DNA from 3 places in the Streptomyces sp. 6N223 genome. Region 1 is predicted to be linked to each of the others. Evidence: riboswitches for the same ligand, from Rfam matches in the RefSeq annotation. Region 1 holds a riboswitch; each other region holds the start of a gene.
The links. A riboswitch is a leader RNA that binds a small molecule or an ion and turns the genes downstream of it on or off. The one in region 1 is predicted to bind cyclic di-AMP.
Positions count from the first base shown of each region.

Region 2: linked by a shared signal. The riboswitch ahead of ACTWQH_RS09670 (M23 family metallopeptidase) and the one ahead of ACTWQH_RS29655 (LysM peptidoglycan-binding domain-containing protein) in region 1 are both predicted to bind cyclic di-AMP.
Region 3: linked by a shared signal. The riboswitch ahead of ACTWQH_RS27345 (M23 family metallopeptidase) and the one ahead of ACTWQH_RS29655 (LysM peptidoglycan-binding domain-containing protein) in region 1 are both predicted to bind cyclic di-AMP.

Region 1 is NZ_JBQQCA010000072.1:9,676-14,090, forward strand. It holds gene ACTWQH_RS29645 (cytochrome P450 family protein) at 1-836, shown strand, start outside; gene ACTWQH_RS29650 (LysM peptidoglycan-binding domain-containing protein) at 955-2,133, shown strand; cyclic di-AMP (ydaO/yuaA leader) riboswitch at 2,395-2,589, shown strand; gene ACTWQH_RS29655 (LysM peptidoglycan-binding domain-containing protein) at 2,593-3,213, shown strand; gene eno (phosphopyruvate hydratase) at 3,402-4,415, shown strand, end outside.
Region 2 is NZ_JBQQCA010000011.1:15,105-19,519, reverse strand. It holds gene ACTWQH_RS09680 (ATP-binding cassette domain-containing protein) at 1-313, shown strand, start outside; gene ACTWQH_RS09675 (ABC transporter permease) at 310-1,116, shown strand; gene ACTWQH_RS09670 (M23 family metallopeptidase) at 1,148-1,900, opposite strand; cyclic di-AMP (ydaO/yuaA leader) riboswitch at 1,906-2,083, opposite strand; gene ACTWQH_RS09665 (GrpB family protein) at 2,401-2,985, shown strand; gene ACTWQH_RS09660 (DUF6351 family protein) at 3,006-4,415, opposite strand, start outside.
Region 3 is NZ_JBQQCA010000059.1:10,929-15,343, forward strand. It holds gene ACTWQH_RS27330 (glycoside hydrolase family 25 protein) at 1-722, opposite strand, end outside; gene ACTWQH_RS27335 (VOC family protein) at 1,000-1,386, opposite strand; gene cutA (divalent-cation tolerance protein CutA) at 1,423-1,770, opposite strand; cyclic di-AMP (ydaO/yuaA leader) riboswitch at 2,037-2,206, shown strand; gene ACTWQH_RS27345 (M23 family metallopeptidase) at 2,216-3,637, shown strand; gene ACTWQH_RS27350 (hypothetical protein) at 3,938-4,243, shown strand; gene ACTWQH_RS27355 (gamma carbonic anhydrase family protein) at 4,179-4,415, opposite strand, start outside.

The DNA.
Region 1 (4,415 bases):
CGGTGTACGCCATCTGCGACCTGCTCGGGGTGCCGCGCGCGGACCAGGAGGACTTCCGGGAGTGGGCCGGGATGATGCTGCACGCGCAGGGGCGGCGGGGCGGGGTGGGGCGTTCGGTGAAGCGGATGCGGGCGTACCTGGGGGAGCTGATCCACCGCAAGCGGGCGGAGGGCGCCGAGGGCGGGGAGAGGGCTGGGGGCGGGGACCTGATCTCGGGGCTGATCCGGGCCTCCGACCACGGGGAGCACCTGACGGAGGAGGAGGCGGCGGCGATGGCGTTCATCCTCCTCTTCGCGGGCTTCGAGACGACGGTGAACCTGATCGGGAACGGGATGCTGGCGCTGCTGCGCAACCCGGGCGAGCTGGCGCGGCTGCGGGCGGCCGTGGCGGCCGACGGGGACGAGGCGCCGCTGCTGGTGTCGGGGGTGGAGGAGCTGCTGCGGTACGACGGGCCGGTGGAGGTGGCGACGTGGCGCTTCGCGGACGAGCCGCTGACGCTGGGCGGGCAGGCCGTGGAGCGGGGGGAGGCGGTGCTGGTGGTGCTGGCGGCGGCGGACCGGGATCCGGAGCGGTTCGGCGGCGACGCCGACGTGCTGGATCTCGGGCGGCGGGACAATCCGCACCTGGGATACGGGCACGGCATCCACTACTGCCTGGGCGCGCCGCTGGCGCGGCTCGAAGGGCGGCTGGCGCTCGGGGCGTTGCTGCGCAGGTTGCCCGATGTCCGGCTTGCGGTGGATGAGGGTGATCTGCGGTGGCGTGGCGGGCTCATTATGCGAGGGCTTCGGTCACTGCCGGTGGAGTTCGCGGCGGAGGGTGTGACGCAGCGTCAGTGATCGCGATCGATGTGATCTGGGCGTGATATCTGCGCGATCTCCTTGTGATGCGCGGGCGCGCGGGCTAGGTTCTGCCGTCAATGCGCCCAACTCCGCGCCATCGAAGAGAGGTCAGTGGATGATGTCCGGAACCGGCCGTCACCGTCGCCCCAGGCAGGCCCCCGCGTTTCTCCTCACGGCGGGGGTGACCGGCGCGGGCATGGCCCTGCCGCTGCTGGGAACGGGCTCGGGCTCGGCACAGGCGGTCAGCGACGAGACGTGGGACGCGGCGGCCGAGTGCGAGTCGGGCGGGCTGTGGAGCGCGAACGACGGCAGCGGCTACTACGGCGGCTTCCAGCTCACGATGCGGATATGGGAGGAGTACGGCGGCCAGGAGTTCGCCGCCCGCCCCGACCTGGCGAGCCGCGACCAGCAGATCATGGTCGCGGAACGCATGCTGGCCGACCAGGGGCACGAGGCCCTGCCGGGCTGCGCCCTGATGTCCGGCCTGTGGCGGGAGTACCGCGAGGAGCGGGACGGGTCCGGCGGCGGGCAGGCCGGGGGCGCGGGCGAGGCGGGCGCCGAGGAGTGCCCGGCCGGCGTCGGCGGCGACTCGTCGTCCCTCGGCTCAGGCGCCGCCGGACTCTCCGGCGTGACGCAGGACGCGGAGGACGCGGCGGGCACCGGAACCACCGACGGAGCTTCCGGCGGCAGCGGCCTGCTCGGCGGCAGCGGGCTCCTCGGCGAGGCCGACGGCACGGATGGCGCCGACGCCTCCGGCGGCGCCGACTCCGGGAGTTGTGCCGATGACGCCGAGGCCCCGGGTGATGCGGAGGGCGCCGGGGATCCCGAGGGCGGCGGCACCGATGCCTCCGGTGGCGCCGGGGACGACGCCACGCCCCCGGAAGGCGCCGACGCCTCTGGAGACGGTGAGAACGCCGGTGAGACCGCCGGTGGCGCCGGTGACGCGGGAACCAGCCCGGGGGCCGACGGCACCGGCACCGGGCCCGGTCAAGGCGCCGACGCGGGCGACGGTGGGGGCGACGGCCCGGACGCCGGGACCGCCGGGCCGTCCGCCGAGGACGGCGCCGGCGCGTATCGTCACGGCACGGGCGGCCGGCACCGCGGCGCGCCCGATCCCGCCGAGGAGCGCGGCTACGCCGTCGGCCGCGGCGACACGCTCTCCGGCATCGCCGCCGCGTTCGGGCTGCCGGGTGGCTGGGCCGCGCTCTACCAGGAGAACAAAACGGTCATTGGCGACGATCCCGACCATATACTCCCGGGCCAGCGGCTGGACTTGACCGTTACGGGACGTTAGCTCCAGGGGTGTCAGAGCGATTTCACATGCGATCCGGTGTGACCATCATCTCGTCCTCCGGTGGGTGTGTCCGACAGTTCCCCCGTGCCCACATCCCCGCTGACCTGCGCCGATTGGCAGTTCTAACCGTCAAGTGCCCCCTTTTCGCATGATCTTGATCGTTCTTGAACCGTTAGCTCCGGTGTGTCTAGTGTCCCGAGCGCCCGGCACCGTGCCGGGCGTCCGGGCCGCCACGCCGAGTCCTGCCGCCGGCCCACCTGAACTATCAACGCGCCACCACCGCAGGCAGGAGCGGGGGACCCGCCACGCGCCACGCGCGTGGACGCCGTTCGAGCCCATCGAGCGGCTGGGGTGAAGCCGAGGCGGCGGAACGCACCCGCGTACCGCCCGTCCCGGCCGGGCCACTCACCGGCCCGAACCCGACAGCTCACCTCGTAGGCGTCGGTGAGAAGGAACGTCATGCTGTTCACGGGCAAGGGCCGTCACCGCCGTCCGTCCAAGTCATCCCGCATCGTCGCGGCAGCCGGCGTCACCGGGGCCGCGGTCGCGATTCCCTTCATGGCCGCCGGCAGTGCCGAGGCCGCCTCCGTCGAGACCTGGGACGCCGTCGCGGAGTGCGAGTCCAGCGGCGACTGGTCGATCAACACCGGCAACGGCTTCTACGGCGGCCTGCAGTTCACCCAGTCGAGCTGGGAGGCGGCCGGCGGCACGCAGTACGCCGCCCGCGCCGACCTCGCCACCAAGGACCAGCAGATCGCCGCCGCCGAGGTGCTGCTCTCCATGCAGGGCCCGGGCGCCTGGCCGGTCTGCGGTCCCCAGGCCGGCCTGACCGCCGGCAGCGAGGCTCCCGCGATCGACCCGTCCGGGACCGGCGCCGTCGAGGCCCCGGCCGAGCCGGAGCAGGAGGCCCCGGTGCAGTCGTCCGGGTCCGGCTCCGGCTACACGGTGGCCGCGGGCGACACCCTGTCGTCCATCGCCGCCGCCCACGGCACCACCTGGGAGCAGGTCTACGCCGACAACGAGTCCGTCATCGGCGGCGACCCCAACCTGATCTACCCGGGCCAGGAGCTGAGCCTCTGAGCCGATCGGCCACTTCATTACCCGGATGACCCGGTGCGGGGCGTTCACGCGCCCTGCACCGGGTTTTCTTCCGCGATTAAACAAAAACGGCGTGCACCTGGCGGGTAGGGGCCGACGCCCGGCCCCGGGCCGGTTAGGCTCTCACCCGGACCACCTGACCCGTCAGCCGTACCCGTAAGGAGACCCTCGTGTCGTCCATCGACGTCGTCGTAGCCCGGGAGATCCTCGACTCGCGAGGCAATCCGACGGTCGAGGTCGAGATCCACCTCGACGACCACAGCCGAGGCCGCGCCGCCGTGCCCTCCGGCGCCTCCACCGGGGCGTTCGAGGCACTGGAGCTGCGCGACGGAGACTCCGGCCGCTACCAGGGCAAGGGCGTGGAGAAGGCGGTCCTGGCCGTCAGCGAGCAGATCGGCCCGGAGCTCGTCGGCTACGACGCCACCGAGCAGCGCCTGATCGACCAGGCGATGCTGGACCTCGACGCCACCGCCGACAAGTCGGCGCTGGGCGCGAACGCCATCCTGGGCGTCTCCCTCGCCGTGGCGCACGCCGCCGCCGAGTCCCGCGACCTGCCGCTCTTCCGCTACCTCGGCGGGCCCAACGCCCACCTGCTGCCCGTGCCGATGATGAACATCCTCAACGGCGGCGCCCACGCGGACTCCAACGTCGACATCCAGGAGTTCATGATCGCGCCCATCGGCGCCGAGTCATTCTCCGAGGCGGTGCGCTGGGGCGCGGAGATCTACCACACGCTGAAGTCCGTGCTGAAGAAGCGGCAGCTGGCCACCGGCCTGGGCGACGAGGGCGGCTTCGCGCCGAACCTCGGCTCCAACCGCGAGGCGCTCGACCTGATCGTCGAGGCCATCCAGAAGGCGGGCTACACGCCGGGCCAGGACATCGCGCTCGCGCTGGACGTCGCCGCGACCGAGTTCCACAAGGACGGCTCCTACGTCTTCGAGGGCACCTCCCGCACCGCCGCCGAGATGACCTCCTACTACGCCGAGCTGGCGCAGGCCTACCCGCTGGTGTCCATCGAGGACCCGCTGAGCGAGGAGGACTGGGAGGGCTGGCAGACGCTGACCGCGCAGCTCGGCGACCGGCTCCAGATCGTCGGCGACGACCTGTTCGTCACCAACCCCGAGCGGCTCCAGCGCGGCATCGACTCCAAGGCCGCCAACGCCCTGCTGGTGAAGGTGAACCAG
Region 2 (4,415 bases), on a different contig from region 1:
CCCGGACGAGCTGAAGGCGCGGATCGGCGGCGACCGGGTCGAGGTCGTGGTCCGGGACGTCCGCGAGCTCGCCGAGGTGGCGGCGATCCTCGGCCGGATCACCGGCGTACCGCCGCTGACCGACCCGGACACGCGGCGGGTCTCCGCCCCGGCGGCCGACCGGGTGGCGGCGCTGACGGAGGCGGTGCGGGCGTTGCACGACGCCGGGACGGCGATCGAGGACATCGGCACCCGCCGGCCCACGCTCGACGAGGCGTTCCTGCGGCTGACCGGACACGACACCACCGCGGAGAAGGAGGAGGTCGCGGCATGAGGCGGCTGCGGATGGCGACGGCGGACGGCTGGGTGATGACCCGCCGCAACATGGCGCACCTGGTGCGCACCCCAGAGGAGGCGGCGCTCTACTTCACGCTGCCGATCATGTTCGTGCTGGTCTTCGGCTACGTCTTCGGCAACGGCATGTCCGTGGCGGGCGGAGCCGACGGCGGCGGGGGCTACCGGGAGTTCCTGCTGCCGGGCGTCTTCGCCATGACCATGCTCTACGGCATGGGCGCGACCGGCGGCCAGCTCGCAACGGACGCCTCGCGCGGCGTCGTGGACCGCTTCCGCGCCATGCCGGTGGCCCGCTCCGCGCTGCTGACCGGGCGCGCCGCGGCCGACCTGCTGCGGGCGCTGACGGAGATGACGGTGCTGCTGGTCTGCGGCCTGCTGGTGGGCTGGGAGTGGCACCGGGGCGCGGGACGGGCGCTGCTGGCCGTGGCGCTGCTGATGATGCTGCGCGTGGCGGTGACCTGGATCGGCATCTACCTGGGGCTGGTGCTCGGCAACGCCGAGACGGTGGGCGCGGTCGTCTTCCCGCTGGCGTTCCCCTTCACCGCCCTGTCGAACGTCTTCATGTCGCCGGAGCTGATGCCGGACTGGCTCGGGGCCGTCTCGGAGTGGAACCCGCTGTCGGCGACGGTGGCGGCGATCCGCGAGCTGTTCGGCAACCCGGGGGTCGGCGGCGAGTCGTGGGCGGCGGACCACGCGATGCTGCTGGCGGTGGCGTGGCCGGTGGCGCTGACGGCGCTGTTCGCGCCGCTCGCGCTGCGCCGGTACCAGCGGCTGGGCCGCTGATACCGGCGCGGGTTGAGGAGCGTGGCGTTGCTCAGATGGTGACGCCGTTGGCCCGCAGGTAGGCCAGCGGGTCGATGTCGGAGCCGTACTCCGGGCCGGTCCGCACCTCGAAGTGCAGGTGCGGGCCGGTGACGTTGCCGGTGGAGCCGGAGAGGCCGATCTGCTCGCCGGAGGCCACCTGCTGGCCGACGCCGACGGAGATGGAGGAGAGGTGGGCGTACTGGCTGTAGTGGCCGTCGGGGTGCAGGATGACGACCTCGTTGCCGTACGCGCCGCCGTCGCCCGCCGAGACGACCTCGCCGGAGCCGATGGACACCACGGGCGTGCCGGTCGCGACGGGGAAGTCGACGCCGGTGTGGTAGCCGGAGGACCACATCGAGCCCGCGACGCCGTAGGCGGTGCCGAGCGGGCCCTGCACCGGGGCGGTGAAGCCGGAGGCGGTCTCGGCCGGGGCCGAGGCGTCGGCGGTGTCCTCTGCCGGGGCGGACGAGGTGGTGGTCAGGGTCAGCTCCTGGCCGGGCAGGATGAGGTCCGGGTTGGAGCCGATGACGTCGCTGTTGGCGTCGTAGAGCGCCTTCCAGCCGCCGTCGACGGCCTGCGCCCTGGCGATCGTGGACAGGGTGTCGCCGGCGGCGACGGTGTAGGTCGTGTCGTCCGGGGCGGCGTTCGCCACGCCGGCGCCGACCAGCGGCAGCGCCAGGCCGGCGCCGCCGACCGTGAGTATGAGGGAGACGCGGGATATGCGGCGGGTGCCCTGACGGCGGTGTCGTCCGCGTGCGGACATAGGTGTGCTCCTCCTCCTACGCCTGCGAGGTGAGCTGTCGGGTTCGGGCCGGAGTCGCCCGGTCGCGGCGTCGGTGACGCCGTGACTTCACCCCAAGCCGTGGCGCGCGCTGCACGGTGCGCGGTGCGCGTACGGCGAAAGTGGGTCCCCCGCTCCTGTCACGCGGAATGGCAGCTTCTCCGCCCCCGGTGACAGGATTCGGCGTCCGGCGGCGGCCCGCCGCGGGGTGCGGCGCGGCCAGCACCGTAAACCGCGGATTTCCGGCGAGACAAGAACCATGAGCTGTCGGGGCATGACCACCCATGATCGGACATGATCCCCCGCGGCGAATGCGGGCAAAGCAGAGGAATTCCGGGAAACGCCAAGGGGCCCGCATCGCCGCGCACTTGGGGGCGGCGTTTCGGGCGGGTGGCGATTCGCGAGGGGTGGCGTTCAGCGCATAAAGTGAATTCGGTCACCACCTCGGGGCCAAGGCTCTTAATTTTCCAGGATGTTGCAGAATGTCCGAAACGCCGCAAGTGCGCCGTGCCGTCGTCATCGACTACTCGTCCGCCTGGGTCCAGCGGGGTGCCGAGATCGGCGCGCAGCTGATGGAGCTGCTGGCGCCGCACGCGCTGCGCGTGGATCACATCGGCAGCACCGCCATCCCCGGCATGGCCGCCAAGGACGTGCTCGACATACAGGTGAGCGTCGCCGACCTGGACCGGGCGGCCGAGGCGTTCGACGCGCCGCTGGCGGGGCTCGGCCTCACCCGCTGGCCCTACGAGCGGGACCACGTGCCGGCCGGGCGGAACGACAACCCGGCGCGCTGGGCCAAGCGGCTGTGGTCCCGGCGCGGACACCCGGACGGCAACGTCAACCTCCACGTGCGGCTGCGCGGCTCGCCGAACGAACGCCTCGCGCTGCTGTTCCGCGACTGGTTCCGCGCCCACCCCGAGCTGGCGCCGGCGTACGGCCGCTTCAAGCGGGTGCTGGCGGAGGCGGTGCCCGACCTCGACACCTACACCGACGTCAAGGACCCGGTCGTCGACCTGTTGGTGGAGCTCGGCGAGTCCTGGGCGGCCCGGACCGGCTGGCGGCCCTGAGCGCCGCGCGCGTCAGAGGATCAGAAGAACAGCCAGGTGCCGTCCAGGCCCCGCTGGCCGGCCCCGTCGGCGCTCCAGTCGCACACCCCGTCGGGGAAGATCCGCCGCAGCCGCCGCTCCTGCTCCTCGGTCATCGCGACGCCGTAGGAGCCGGGATCGACCGGCGCGAGCCGGCAGACGATCACGTCGTTCTCGATCCCCGCGCCCGCGACCATGCGGGGCGAGCCGTAGACCGGGTACTCGGCGTTGCAGCGGGTCGTGCCGGCACCCGGCTCCTGGCGTTCCACGATCTTGACGCCCTCGCGGGTCCAGCACGCCTCGACCAGGTCCGGCGGCCGGTTGCGGATCACCCGCTCCGGGCCCGTGCCGGGCGCGCGGTCGGCGCGGATCGCGGTCAGCCAGGCATCCATCTGGTCCAGTGCCTCGGCGAGGATCGGGTTGCCGGTGGTGAAGCCGCCGTGGCTACCGTCCTCGACGAGCATGACCTGGTTCGCGGAGGTGCCGTTGGCCAGTTCGAGGCGTTCGCGCGTGGCGAAGGAGTGGAAGCTCATGTGGATGTCGCCCTGGCGCTCCAGGTCCCGGTACTCGCGCAGGTCGATGATCGGCATCCCGGCCAGCCCGCCGCCGCCGTTGAGGAGCCGCCCCGTGCCGTACGCCGCGCGCACCGCCGAGGGGTCGGCGACGGTCCGCTCCGGCACGTGGTTGGCGTCGGCGTCGAAGCCGCCGATGCCCTCGTTGAGGTCCAGGAACTGCTCGACGGTGATCGTGCCGTCCTCCAGGGCGGAGCGGCCGTACTCGATGCCGGTGTTGTCCAGCGGTCGCCGGGCGAAGCCGGTCGCCGGGTCGGTGCCGTAGGCGTTGACGGTGTGGCTGTAGACGTCGCAGCGTGCGCCGCCGGGGTTGGTGACGGGGTCGTAGCGCAGCTCGGCGGGGAGTTGCTCGGGGCAGAAGACGCGCGGGTCGATGCGCCCGCCCGCCTCGGCCAGGGCGGCGATGCTCTGCCAGCGGCCGAAGCCGGAGACGGCGCGCTGCTGCGCACGCGTGAAGGTGCCGGGCGCGGTCTCCTGGAAGAAGTGGTCCAGCAGCCGGGCATCGCTGACGGTGTGGACGGTGCCGAAGCCGACGTCGGGGAAGCTGTTGCCCACGACGATGCCGTCGAGCAGCCCCGGGTAGTTGTCGCCGATCTGCTGCGCCTGGTATGAGCCTCCGGAGGCGCCCCAGCCGATGGTGAACGCCGGCTCGCCGTACGCCTCGATGAACCGCTCGCGCACCATGGCCATGGTCTCGGCGGCCAGCAGGTCGCTGCAGTTGTTGCCGAAGACGTTGAGCGAGGAGGATGCGACGGCGTAGCCCTTGCCGAGCATGCCGTCCTCGGTGACGCCGCCGGTGTCGGCGCCCTGCCGGTACCAGCCGTTGGCGCAGCCGCCGCC
Region 3 (4,415 bases), on a different contig from region 1:
CCGGTCTCGTCGTCCTTACCGACCCAGTCGCCGTCCTCGTAGCGGCGGTTGAAGCGGAGCGTGGTCCACGCTCCCGGACGCACGGTCCGCGTCAGCTCGTGGGCGTCGAAGAGCGAGCGTCTGGGAGGCTCCTCGTCCTCGCCGCCCTCGCCGCCGCCGCCCGAGCCGCTCTCCCCGGCCGCCCACGCGCGCATGTCCTCGCGGCTGTCGAACCGGGCGACGTTGGTGTCGATCGGGTCGGAGGTGTACTGGTGGATCAGCCAGCGGTGCTCGATGTCGGGGTTGCCCGGGTCGCCGTTGTACTGCGCTATCCACAGGCCGTCGCCCGCGAACGACGAGGTGTCGCGGTTGAGCCAGAAGTCGACGTTGCAGTACAGGAGCACCTTGCGGCCGCCCGCGCGGTCCTGGAGGCGGCGGATGGCGTCGTCCTTCTCGTCGCTGGAGACGCCGCTGTCCTCCCAGTCCACCGCCAGGAACTCGTCCTTCCGGGCCGCGATGTGGTCCAGGAAGTAGTCCATCTGCGCGGAGATGCCGCTGCTGGGGCTGATGAAGTGGTAGTGGCCGACGACCCGGTTGTTGGACCGGGCGCGGTCGACCTGAGCGGAGTGCCGGGGGTTGACGTAGCTGGTGCCCTCGGTCGCCTTGACTATCACGAAGTCGTGGCCGTCGAGCGGGTAGTCGGTTGACTGGTACCCGGATACGTCGATGCCTTTGATCGTCATTCGGGCCTCCCTGCCCCTCGCTGGGCGTTCGCTTCGTCTACCTGGCCCCTTCCCGGAATCCGGGGCGTTTCACCATGGATCGCCCTGGAACTGCCGTGAGGCTGTGGGCAATTCTCTCCTCGCCGAGGGCGCGGGCTGGCGGGAGGCGCTGGACTTGCCGGGTCGTTGACCCGCGCACGACTGGGCGTTCGCCTACTGGCGTTCGCCTAAGGGGCGTTCGCCTCGCGACGCCCGTGGTGTGCCCACCCGTGGCCTGGGGGAGGACGCCTCGACGGCCTCAGCCCTCGACCCACAGGCAGAACGGGTGCCCCGCCGGGTCGAGGCAGACCCGCACGTCGTCCTGCGGCTGGCTCGCGGCGAGCGTGGCCCCGCACGCGGTGGCGTGGGCGACGGCCACGTCCAGGTCCTCGACCCGTATCTCCAGGTGCATCATCATCTGCTGTTCGCCCGGACTCGCGGGCCACGCCGGCCGGGCGTAGTCCGACTCGCTCTGGCAGGCCAGCGCCATCCCGCCCCGCGGATCCCGCAGCAGCACCCAGCCCGGCTCCTCGACGGCGATCTCGTACCCGAGCAGCCGGTGGTAGAAGCGGGCGAGGGCGGGAGGGTCGGGCGCGCTGATGTTGACGGTGGTGATGGTGAGCATGGGGCGTGTGTCGTTGCTCATGCCGTTCATCGTGCCGCACGCCACTGACAACGCCGCTCAGTCCACGTCGGCCTCGCGCGTCTCCTCCTCCAGCCACGCCAGATAGTCCGCGCTGCCCCGGACCACCCCCGTCGCGATGATCTCCGGCGTGGCGTAGCCGTGCTCGCTCCTGATGTGTGCCTCCAGCGCCTCGTACCGGGCGGCCGTCGTCTTGTACAGCACCCGCCACTCCGGCTCGCTCTCGATGGCGCCCTGCCACCGGTACACGCTCCGGATCGGCCCGTCGATCTGCGCGCACGCGGCCAGCCGAGCCTGTACCGCGCCGCGGGCGAGACGTTCGGCAACCTCCTCGCTGTCAGTGGTGGTCATGACGGTCAGGAAGGGAGACGAGAAATCGGCGGCCATGGGAACCACGGTATCCGCGAGGCGGGGAGGTGACTAGGAGTAGCGAGTGCGCGCCGCTCCATAACAACTGACGCTCGATCAGGTATCAGTCCGGCGCGAAGCGGACTACATTTCCTCTGAAGTTATGCCCGGTTTGCAGGGCTTGTGGGCTGAAAGTCCTGGCCAAGACAGGGTTTTATTTCGCGTAGGCCCTTGGAATCTGGCGAGCCCGTCTATTAACGTTCGATAACGCAGCGCGGTCGTCACTGTCGTCGCAAGGACGGCACCGTGCTCCGTCGCCGAATCTGGCGCGTGCGTCACAACTGCACCAAAGGAACCGGGGAACCATCATCCGGGGTGAATCGGGCAGCTGGCAGCCACCGCCGCCTGCCGCTCGTAGGAGACCTTCCTGCTCCGAACCCGTCAGCTAACCCGGTAGGCGAAGGAAGGAAAGGAGAGCGCCTCCGTGGCGTCGAACCGGTATGCCGCCCCCGCGGACACGGATCCCCATCCGTACGCCTATGCGGGCTCCAGCGAAGACCCCCATGGCACACACGTCACGTACGGCGGGCACGGAACGGCCACCGCCTACGCCGACCCCCACACCGCCACGGTGGCCACGCCCGGCATACCCGAACCCCACGACCCCTACGGCCCGCACGGCTCGTTCGCCCCGCACGAGGCGTACGGCCCGCACGAGGCGTACGGCTCCACCGGCCCGGGCTCGGACGACCCCTACGGCCCCGGCCCCGACGCCGGCCCTCCTCCCGGCGACGGCTTCGACGGCTTCGACGGGCTCGGCCGCCTCGACGGTCTCGACGGTCTCCACCCGCACGACCAGCTCACCGACCTCGCGGCGTTCGACGCCCCGGCGAGCCTCGCCCCCACCGCCACCGGCGAGTGGAACCCGGGCGGCGACGACGACCTCCCCCCCATACGCGGCCGCCACCGCGTCACCCGCAGCCGCGGCGGCACCATCGCCCGCAGCCGCGCCGTCCTCGGCGTCGGCGTCATAGCGGCGGTCGGCGCCGGCGGCATGGCCACGGCCAACGAGGACGGCGCCGCCGTCCCCGGCCTCGACGGCGCCGCCGACCGGGTCAGGGCCATCCAGGACAGCATCCCGCTGATCAACGGCATCGTCCCCGGCCAGGGCTCCGGCTCCGGCTCCGACTCCACGCCCGACACCCACGCCGAGATGGTGGCGCAGGCGCCCTTCACCACCGCCGGCATCACCGAGGCCGACGTCGAGGCGGGCCAGACCGACGCGGGCGAGGCGTTGCGAGCCCGCATCCTCCAGCAGGCCGACCAGCAGGAGACCAACGCCGACGCCGAGGCCCGCGAGGCCGCCATTGCCGAGGCCGAGGCGGCCGCCGCACAGGAAGCCGCCGCCCAGGCCGAGGCCGAGCGCCAGGCCGAGCTGGAACGCCAGCGCCAGGAGGAGCTGGAACGCCAGCGCCGCGAGGAGGAGGAGCGGCTGCGCCGGCTCCGCGAGAGCTACACCATCCCGCTCTCCGACTACACCCTCACCTCCAGCTTCGGCGAGTCCGGCTCCTACTGGTCCTCCACCCACACCGGCCAGGACTTCGCCTCCCCCACCGGCACCCCCGTCAAGAACATCCACACCGGCGTCGTCGCCGAGGCCGCCTGGGCGGGCGACTACGGCTACCGCATCATCGTCGAGCTGGAGGACGGCACCGAGGTCTGGTACTGCCACCTGTCCTCGATGAACGTCAGCGTCGGCCAGGAGGTCGTCACCGAGGACGTCATCGGCAACGTCGGCTCCACCGGCAACTCCAGCGGTCCCCACCTCCACGTCGAGGTCCGCCCGGGCGGCGGCGACCCCGTCGACCCCCTCGCCTGGCTGCGCGACAAGGGCCTCACCATCTGACCCGCTCCCGCTCCCCGCGCGCGCGTCCCCCCACCGCCAAGACGCCGACGGCCCTGGTGACTCCCCCCGACGCCGGGGCCGTCGGCCTCCACATGTCCCGCCATCTGTTCATCGTCCCTACATCGTCGCTGCATCGATTCGGCAGCGCCGCTGCGTCACACTCGTGGCGTGTGAGGCTCCGCGCCGAGCGACGGGGGTAGGCACAATCGGCCGGAACGCAGGAGATGCCGACCGCTTGTGCCTCAACGCCCGGCGGCGGGCCCTCACCGACATCGACTCCTCTAGGACTCCTCTAGCCTGGTGTGCGCCGGAGAGACGCGGAGACGATACGCGCGCGGCCTGAAGCTCAGCCGCGAGATCGGCACCCGCCGTATGGAGGCGGTCATCCTCAACCGGCTGGGCGACACCCACGCCGCCGTCGGCGACCCCCGCGCCGCCCACCACGCCTGGCGGGACGCCCTCACCATCCTCACCGACCTCGCCCACCCCGACGCCGCCGCCGTCCGGGCCAAGCTCAGCAAGGTCAGCAAGCTCAGCAAGCTCAGCCGTCCTCCATCGGCCGGTCGTCCCGATGCGCCGCGTAGAACTCGGCCTGCCGCGCCATGATCGCGCGCATCGACGTCCCCCGCGGCACCCCGTACACCGTCCCGGGAAAGTCCATCCCCCGCTGCCGCTCCCAGATCTCCTCGTGCCTGTCGGGGGAGAAGACCTCGGCCGGGTCCCCCACCGCCACCCACCCGATCGGCACGACCGCCCCGGGCGCCAGCCGCGAGTTCAC